Teredinibacter turnerae T7901: one gene and its partner. The protein of the gene in region 1 interacts with the protein of each later gene in a pairwise test. Links are inferred from orthologs where the notes say so. Each region holds a gene or a part of one and is shown in the gene's direction. Other genes may lie near its edges.

Region 1 (5,428 bases):
CAAATTAATTTCGCCCTGAAGCTTATTGTTGCGCGCATTCTGATTTTGGATGGAACCGTCTACCGAGCGCACCCATAAAAACGCGACACCCACCGCGAGTATGCAAACCCCCGCCAACTGAGTAAGGAATTCTTTTTTCTTTTCCTGACGAAACTCTTCGCGCCAAGGTAAAAGGTTGATCTGAGCCATGTTACACAAAGCCCCTCATAGCCAGCCCCGTTGCAATCATCAGCGAAGGCGCGTCGTTTGAAAGCGCGGTTGCATTTACCCGCGATGAAACCGACATATTCGCAAACGGATTTGCGACTGTCGCAGATGTGCCCAGCTTTTCTTCAATTAAACCGGCCAAGCCGGAGAGAGAAGCCACCCCCCCAGCGAGAACAATGTGGTCGACATCGTTGTATTGGCTGGATGAGAAGAAGAATTGCAACGAACGTGTTACCTGCTGAACGACGGCATCTTTAAAAGGCTCGAGCACTTCCGGCTCGTAATCATCGGGCAAACCGCCCTGCTTTTTCGCCAGACCCGCTTCTTCCGCGGACAAACCATAGCGGCGCTGAATTTCTTCAGTTAGCTGCTTACCGCCAAACAACTGCTCGCGCGTATAAATAGTCTTGCCATCCACCAACACACTCAGGGTGGTCATAGTGGCGCCAATATCTAAAATCGCCACCACCTGCTCTTCCTGATCCTCCAGCTGCTCCTGAATGAGCCCGAACGCGCGTTCCATGGTGTAGGCTTCCACGTCAACCACTTTGGCGCGTAAGTCAGCTAGTTCAAGAACAGACGCTCGTATATCAACGTTTTCACGCCGACAAGCTGCAAGCAATACTTCGACCTGGTCTGGATTTTTAGCGGAAGGCCCCAACACGTCAAAGTCGATCGCGACTTCCTCGAGCGGGTAAGGAATGTACTGATCTGCCTCGAGAGAGATTTGCGACTCCAGCGCTTCTTCTCCCAAATCTCCGGGCATTTCAATCACTTTAGTAATAACAGAGGAACCTGGAACAGCAACGGCACAATCTTTGACTTTGGTCCGCGACGATTGCACCACAGCTTTGATAGCCTGGGCGACCGCCTCAACGTCATTGATGTTTTTTTCGACTACTGCATTGGGTGGCAGAGCACGCACAGCATAGTTCTCGACCCTATAGCCGTTACCTTGCTGACTGAACTCTAACAACTTAACTGTTGTCGAACTCACATCTAAGCCGAGTACGGGATTCTTTTTTTTGTCGAACAAACTGAGAATGCCCATTTTTCTATCTATATCCGCTACTTAGGTTATGTTTATGTTATAGCACTTTAAGTAGAGGCTGCAACCGGATACTACGTAGGTAAAGTGTGAAAAAGGTCTTATAATGACCAAACTCACGCCATTCCCGCCTTAATTTCTGAATTACAATAGCCGAATGAGTCATAAGAACCCCTACCTAATAGCCACAGCATGGTTAGTGCTGGCCGGCACCGGAGCCGCCCTATCGCTGTTGGCCGGCATGTACCTTTATCTCAGCCCGCAGCTTCCGTCCGTCGATAGCCTTCGCGACGTCAAACTGCAAACCCCCCTGCGTATCTACTCGAGGGACAAAAAGTTGATCGCCGAATTTGGCGAAAAACGACGAAACCCAGTCAAGTATGATGAAATCCCGCAAGCCTATATTGACGCCCTGCTGTCCGCTGAGGACGACACTTTCTTTGAGCATGGCGGCGTGTCACTCAAAGGCTTGATGCGGGCAGCAACCCAGTTAGTCACCACCGGACGGCGCGCCTCTGGCGGCAGCACAATCACAATGCAGGTTGCGCGCAACTATTACCTCTCACGGCGCAAGACTTTCGCTAGAAAATTCAATGAAATTTTACTGGCGTTGCGAATAGAACAAGAACTGAGCAAAGAGGAAATCCTGGAGCTTTACGTCAATGTCATTTTTCTGGGCAATCGTGCGTACGGTATTAAAGCGGCAAGTCAGGTTTATTACGGCAAGGAACTGCACGACTTAAGTTTAGCTCAAATTGCAATGCTCGCAGGCCTGCCCAAGGGCCCGTCCTCGATGAACCCCATTGCTAATCCTCCGCGAGCCCTGGAAAGACGCAACTGGATCTTGGGCCGCATGCTGGAACTGGAAAAGATCGATGACGCAGCATACAACCTGGCGGTCGCCGAACCCGTAACCGCTGAGTACCATAGCAGTAACGTCGATGTAAACGCTCCCTATGTCGCCGAAATGGCGCGCACCAAAGCAATTGAACTGTTTGGCCTGGATGCCTACACGGAAGGCTACAAAGTATACACCTCAATCGACAGCCGGCTGCAAAACAAAGCCCAGCAATCAGTGATCGACGGGCTCATTCTCTATGATGAAAGGCACGGCTATCGCGGCGCGGAGCAGCAGTGGCCGCTGCTGCCTGGAATGAATACGCCGGAACCAGAAGCTAACGAGGAAGAGCCATCTGGCGATAGCGAGCGCTTACAAACGACCGCTATCGAGATTGACTACACCCCCTGGCAAGAGAAGCTTTCAACCATACCCGTGTACGGCGGTCTCATTCCCGCCGTCGTGATCGCCGTTGGCGAGCAAACCGCCAGGGTACTGCTCGAGGACGGAACACAGCTCGAACTCGGCTGGGAGCAAGGTCTTAAAACAGCAGCCCCATATATAAATGAAAGCAGTGTGGGGCCGCGGCCCGACTCCGCACAGGAGATCTTCGAGCCAGGCGCTCTAATACGCCTGCGCCAACTGGATGGTCATTGGCAGTTGTCACAGATACCGGCTGCGCAATCAGCGCTAGTGGCACTTTCCCCGCACAATGGCGCAGTGCTCTCACTCGTGGGTGGCTTCGATTTCAATCAAAGCCACTTTAATCGCGTTACTCAGGCCAGGCGCCAACCGGGCTCCAATTTCAAACCCTTTATTTACACCGCAGCGTTAGAAAATGGCATGACAGCTGCCACCATTATTAACGATGCCCCATTTGTTATTGAAGACGATGCACTGGAGAGTACCTGGCGGCCCAAAAACGATGGCGGCCGGTTTGATGGGCCAACGCGCTTGCGGCGTGCACTTTACCGCTCGCGCAACCTGGTATCAGTACGCATACTGCGTGAAATAGGGGTATCTACTGCTATCAGCGGCATGCACCGCTATGGCTTCAATGAAGCAGAGCTGCCTCGTGACTTATCGCTGGCCTTGGGCAGCCCCGGCCTGGCCCCCTTGGACATCGCCAATGGCTACGCCGTGTTTGCAAACGGCGGGTACCGTGTAGTGCCTTTCCTAATAGAGAGAATTGTAGATTACGATGCTAACGTGGTGTATGAAGCTCTGCCACACACTGTCTGCAAGAGTTGTGATCAAGAGACAGGTGGCGACGATAGCAGCGAAACCAACCTCAACGCCCCCTTTGCCTTTACCGGCGACGCGTTCGAGTTGCCTTTTGATATAAAGCGGTTACTGGGATTGCTCGAACCTCAAGATTTCCCCCGCGCAGCAAAGGTGCTCGATGATCGCGTTGCCTACATCATGGATTCCATCCTCCAGGATGTCATTCGCAAAGGCACAGGTGTGCGAGCCAAAGCGCTTGGCCGCGGCGACCTGGCCGGTAAAACGGGTACGACTAACGGACCCAACGACGCATGGTTCACTGGTTATAACGGCGAGATAGTCACCACCACCTGGGTTGGATTTGACCAGTTTGAGCCTTTGGGAAATCGCGAATACGGCGGCTCTGCGGCGCTTCCCATCTGGATAGATTTTATGCGAACCGCACTAGAAAACACCCCGGAAACACCGCGACCTCAACCTGCGGGCATTGTCACGGTCCGAATCGATCCGGAGACCGGACTGCGGGCACGCGCCGGCGATCCCGATGCCATCTTCGAAATTTTCCGCAGCGAATTCGCGCCCGCAGAAATTGACGAAGAGCAGCCCAACGGGAAATCACCTTACGATACCAGTGCCACCATTACTGAAGAGCTGTTTTAGTCAACCCGTAGCGCTAGCTACTTGCACTGGCGGCACTTTCTGGTAGTATGCCGCCTCCCTAAGTCCGGACATCCGGCAATAGTCTTACCCACGAGGTGCGGTGCCTGGCAATAGATCAGGTGGCGGCATCCAGCAAGGCCTGAATAAGGCAAGAGGCGAAAATGAAAGAAGATATTCAACCAAAATACGGCGACATGACTGCGACCTGCAGCTGTGGCAATGTCATTAAAACCCGTTCTACTCTGGCGAAAGACATTCATGTCGACGTTTGCTCCGAGTGCCACCCGTTTTATACCGGCAAGCAAAAAGTTGTCGATAGCGGCGGCCGTATTGATCGCTTCAACAAGCGCTTTACTCGTCGCAGCAAGTAATTCGCTCTTGCGTTCCCGAATACCCGCCTAACCAGGCGGGTATTTTCGTTATAGAATCTGCAGCCCCAACACTGCCAATTTCACACTCAAGATGACAACCACCCAAGACTGGTTCATCTCCGTTGCACTACCCGTTCCCCTGCGCAACACGTTCGACTACCGGCTCCCGACCGAGGCAGACCCAACTGCGAACTACATGGGATGTCGGGTTGCGGTTAATTTCGGCCACCAGGCGATGGTTGGCATTATTCTCTCTTGCCACCAGACTTCAACATACGATCCGGCGAAGATCGTTGCGGCGCTCGAAATCCTGGACCATAAACCGCTATTCACCGCTGAACTATTAAATTTATGCTGGTGGGCCGCGGATTACTACCAGCACCCGCTGGGTGAAACCCTTTCAACCGCGATGCCAACCCCGCTCCGGCAAGGCAAATCCAGTGCGCCGACACTCGCAGCCTGGCAACTGACGACAGAAGGGAAAGGGTTACCGGAAACCGCGCTCAAGCGTGCCAAAAAACAACAAATAGCGCTGCAATATCTCCTGCACAACGATTTCTTATTAGACGCCGACGCGCGCAAGCTGGACATCAACAGTACAACCATGGCGGCGATGCAGAAAAAAGGGCTGGTGGAAAAAGTCGAACGGGTTCCAGAGCATCAAGCGCCCAAAGACGCAGCAGATCAGCTGCTGCGCGAGTCACCGTTAGCTCTTACAGAGGAGCAAGAGGCTGCTCTCAGTCAATTGAGTTTTCATCGCTATACCTGCTACTTGCTGGAGGGGGCAACCGGTAGCGGCAAGACTGAGTTTTACTTACAAGCTATTGCACGCACCCTGCAAGCGGGTAAACAGGCGCTGGTCCTAATACCGGAAATCGGCCTCACACCCCAGACGGTGGCGCGGTTCGAGCAACGATTCGCGTGCTCGGTAGCAGAGCTGCATTCAAATGTAAGCGACAGCCAGCGTACCAACAACTGGCTCGCCGCCCGCGATGGCAGAGCACGCATCGTTATTGGCACTCGCTTGGCTTCCCTGTGCCCGATGCAGGATTTAGGAATAATTATTGTCGATGAGGAGCA
Region 2 (4,157 bases), 3.4 Mb from region 1 along the record:
CCGTAACCCAGTTCTGACGGCGCGCATGAAGATCTCGATACTGGCCGTGGGTGGCAAAATGCCCGCCTGGGTACAGGAGGGCTACGCGGAATACGCCAAGCGGTTGCCACGCGAAATAGAGCCGCGCATGGTGGAACTTGCGCTGGCAAATCGCTCTAAAAGCTACAGTGTGGACGCGGTAAAGCAGGCCGAGGGCGAGCAAATACTCGGTGCCTACGACAATGCCCCCGGTCACAAGCGCTTGATTTGTCTCGATGTACTGGGCAAATCGTTGCGCACTGAAATGCTGGCAGAAAAAATGGCTGCATGGCAAATGGACGGGGTAAACCCCTGTCTTGTTATCGGCGGGCCCGATGGCCTGTCGCAAAGTTGTCTACAGCGGGCCGATGAAAAATGGTCTCTTTCCGGCCTGACAATGCCCCACCCGTTGGTGCGCGTATTGTTGATAGAACAACTGTATCGCGCGTGGACAATTTTGCAGAATCATCCCTACCACAAATAGGCACCCGCAGAGTGCGCAGACATAACGACAACAAGTTGTACTGGAGACCTCGCCGCAGATGATGTGGGCCGGGGAACAACTCCACCAGTTTAAAGATCACCACCGCGAAGCCCGTGTATTCGCAGTGCGTGCTGCCATCTCCTTTCTTATGGTCGTGGCCTTGTTCGGTGTTTTACTTGCCCGCTACTACCGTTTGCAAGTAACTGACCACGAGGTATACGCCACTCGCTCCGATCGCAACCGAATACATGTGCGCCCGATACCCCCGAATCGCGGCCTTATCTACGATGCGCAGGGCCAATTACTCGCCGACAATCGCCCCACATTTACCTTGTCCGTGGTGTCTGAACGCACCTCCAACCTGGAGCAGACGCTGGACCACCTCGCGAATTTGATTGAAGTGAGTGAGCGTGATCGGGAAAACTTTTTGAAGCGTTTGCGTCAGCGGCGACGCCCGTTCGAGGCGGTACCGCTGCGGTATCGGCTAACGGAAGAAGAAATTTCCCGTATCGCAGTCAACGAGTTTGAGCTGGAGGGGGTGGAAATTGAAGCGCAACTAACGCGCGCTTACCCAAAAGGGGCGCTGTTTGCGCACACGGTGGGCTATGTCGGGCGCATAAACGAGCGCGAGTTGAGCAGTTTCGATCAGGCAACCTACGAGCGCTATAGCGGCACCCACAGTATCGGCAAGATCGGTTTGGAGCGGTATTACGAATCGGAGCTGCTGGGCCAGGTGGGCAGCGAAAATATCGAAACCAACGCGCACGGCCGGGTGTTGCGTACGCTTGAATTCACGGACCCTCAGCCAGGTAAAGACCTCTATCTGTTTTTAGACTCACGGCTGCAGCAGGTCGCGGTCGATCAACTGGCCGGGCGGCGCGGTTCGGTAGTCGCCATAGACGTTAAAACCGGCGGTGTATTAGCGATGGTTAGCGCTCCGGCCTATGACCCGAACCTGTTCGTCAACGGTATCAGCTACAAAGATTATCGCGCGCTCAATGAATCGCGTGACCTGCCATTGTTTAACCGTTCAATTCAGGGGCAGTATCCACCGGGGTCCACCATTAAACCCATGCTGGGTTTGGGCGGGCTTGAAGCCGGGGTAGTGGATTTCGATACGCATATATTTGACCCGGGCTATTACCAGTTGGAAAACGATGAGCGCCTCTATCGGGATTGGAAAAAGGGTGGGCACGGCCGCCGCGTGGATCTGCGCCAGGCGATTGTCGAATCCTGCGATACGTTTTTCTACGATATGGCGTTTCGGATGGGGGTGGATAGCATGCACCCGTTTGGCGACAAATTTGGCCTGGGCGAACGCACGCGTCTGGATATTCCCAGTGAGCGGCCAGGTTTGTGGCCGTCGCGGGAATGGAAGGAGCGGGTGCGAGGGCTGCATTGGTTCCCTGGCGATAGTTTGAATATCAGTATTGGCCAGGGCGACGTGCTGACCACCCCTTTGCAATTGGCGGTGATGACCGCGACTATCGCCTCCCGCGGCACACACCTGAGGCCGCGCCTGGTCAAGCAGTTGGGCGACCAGCCCACCGAGCGGGAGGTGGTCGACCAGATCGAGGTGCAGCCCCAGTATTGGGATTATGTACACAGTGCGATGGAAGGCGTCGTTCACAGTGCGCGCGGTACCGCTCACCGAATCAGCCGCGGAATCGGCTACAAGATGGCCGGTAAATCCGGTACGGCACAGGTTGTGGGTATCGCACAGGATGAAGAATATGACGCCGACAAACTGGATGAACGCCAGTGGGATCATGCGTTATTTATCGGGTTCGCGCCGGTGGAAGACCCTCAAATTGCCGTCGCAATAATTGTGGAAAATGGTGAGCACGGATCCAGTGCGGCCGGTCCCATTGCCCGCGAAGTATTCGATACCTATTTCGCCATGCAGGCAGAGGATAACGCCAAGCCATGAAACTCTCGCAGGATTTTGTCCGCCGGCTGCCCGATTCTCGCCACCATTTTGGTCGCCAGCAAGGACTCTGGCAGCGGCTGCATATTGATCCGATTCTATTGCTAATTTTATTGGCACTCACCTGCTTCGGACTGGTGGTGTTGTATAGCGCCAGCGGCCAGAGTGAGTCGATGGTGAAGCGCCAGTTCGTGTTTTTCAGTATCGCGTACTGTGTGATGTTTGTGGTGGCGCAACTGGATATGCAGATGGTGCGACGCTGGTCCCCGTGGCTTTATGTGGGGGGCATTATTCTGCTTATGCTGGTGATTCTGGTCGGTGTTGGGGCCAAAGGCGCGCAGCGCTGGATTAGCCTTGGCGTCGTGCGCTTTCAGCCGTCAGAAGCGATGAAAATCGCCGTACCGGTTATGACCGCTGCCTATTTCTCGACGCGTAGCTTGCCGCCCAAATTCACCGATATCGTCGTCAGCATGATAATTATCATGCTCCCGGCGGTACTGATTTTTATGCAGCCAGACTTGGGTACCGCCATTCTCATTGCTGCGTCGGGCATTATTGTGGTGTTTATGGCGGGGCTGCCATGGCGCTATATTTTTGGCAGTCTGGCGATGGTCGGCATCAGCATTTGGCCGATGTGGCACTGGGTGATGAAGGATTACCAAAAGCAGCGGGTACTCACACTGCTCGATCCGGAAGCGGACCGGCTGGGCGCAGGCTGGAACATTATTCAGTCGAAAACCGCGATTGGCTCTGGCGGTTTGCACGGCAAAGGTCTGTTCAACGGTACTCAGTCGCAGCTGGATTTTCTGCCGGAATCACACACCGATTTTATTATCGCGGTTATGGCTGAGGAACTTGGCTTGATTGGCGTGATCTTTTTATTATCGCTGTATTTATTGTTGATTGCGCGCGGGTTACATATTGCGTGGACGTCGCAAAATACGTTTAACCGTTTGTTAGCCGGTAGTATTACGCTCACGTTTTTTGTGTACGTGTTTGTGAATATCGGAATGGTGGCTGGTATGCTGCCCGTGGTTGGAGTGCCCCTGCCGTTGGTGAGCCTGGGCGGAACATCCATTGTTACCCTGATGACGAGCTTTGGTCTGCTGATGGCCATTGCCACCGAAAAGAAAAAGGTTGTTGCTTAGCTGTGCTAAAAAAATTCTGTTCTGTTGTTGTTTTTCTAATGGGTTCTACTCCGGTGCTGGCCGATTATTCCACCCACCCCGGTGCGCAGGCGTTTGTAAAAACCCTGGTGCAGGAACATCAATTCGAAGAGAGTTATGTTCTGGATATGCTGCGCCAGGCGGAAAAAAAGCAGAGTATTCTCGATGCGATTGCGCGCCCCGCTGAAAAAACCAAGCCCTGGAAGGACTACCGCAAAATTTTTCTCGGCGAGCCTCGTATCCAACAAGGGATCGAATTCTGGAACAACAACAAAGCCACACTGGCGCGCGCTGCTGAAGAGTTTGGCGTCGACGAACAAATGATCGTTGCGATTTTGGGTATCGAAACCCGCTACGGCAAACATACCGGTGGCTATCGCGTGTTGGATGCGCTGGCGACCCTGGGGTTCGACTACACCCCGCGCGGCAAATTTTTTCTTAAAGAATTGGAGAATGCATTTTTGCTGGCGCGCGAGCAAAAAGTGGCGCTCCCGGAGCTGACTGGATCATACGCGGGCGCGATGGGTTACGGTCAGTTTATTCCCAGCAGTTACCGAGCTTA

What was found. The genes of interacting proteins can lie anywhere in the genome.
Region 2: the proteins of TERTU_RS15895 (region 1) and mrdA interact in binary tests that used the Escherichia coli proteins (3 or more experiments, as listed by UniProt). The link is inferred for Teredinibacter turnerae T7901 from one-to-one orthologs.

What each region holds. Positions count from the first base shown.
Region 1 is NC_012997.1:3,971,585-3,977,012, forward strand. The notes cover bases 1,090-4,194. They hold TERTU_RS15895 (penicillin-binding protein 1A), read left to right. Parts: upstream 1,090-1,412; coding sequence 1,413-3,977; downstream 3,978-4,194. Other genes in these bases: TERTU_RS15890 (pilus assembly protein PilM), read right to left, coding at 1,090-1,258; rpmE (50S ribosomal protein L31), read left to right, coding at 4,139-4,194. Also shown: TERTU_RS15885 (PilN domain-containing protein), read right to left, coding at 1-189; more of TERTU_RS15890, read right to left, coding at 191-1,089; more of rpmE, read left to right, coding at 4,195-4,348; TERTU_RS15905 (primosomal protein N'), read left to right, coding at 4,440-5,428. UniProt on the Escherichia coli protein: Cell wall formation. Synthesis of cross-linked peptidoglycan from the lipid intermediates.
Region 2 is NC_012997.1:617,754-621,910, forward strand. Bases 1-2,996 are described here. They hold mrdA (penicillin-binding protein 2), read left to right. Parts: upstream 1-560; coding sequence 561-2,432; downstream 2,433-2,996. Other genes in these bases: rsfS (ribosome silencing factor), read left to right, coding at 1-6; rlmH (23S rRNA (pseudouridine(1915)-N(3))-methyltransferase RlmH), read left to right, coding at 26-502; rodA (rod shape-determining protein RodA), read left to right, coding at 2,429-2,996. In the rest of the region: more of rodA, read left to right, coding at 2,997-3,577; mltB (lytic murein transglycosylase B), read left to right, coding at 3,580-4,157. UniProt on the Escherichia coli protein: Catalyzes cross-linking of the peptidoglycan cell wall. Responsible for the determination of the rod shape of the cell. Is probably required for lateral peptidoglycan synthesis and maintenance of the correct diameter during lateral and centripetal growth.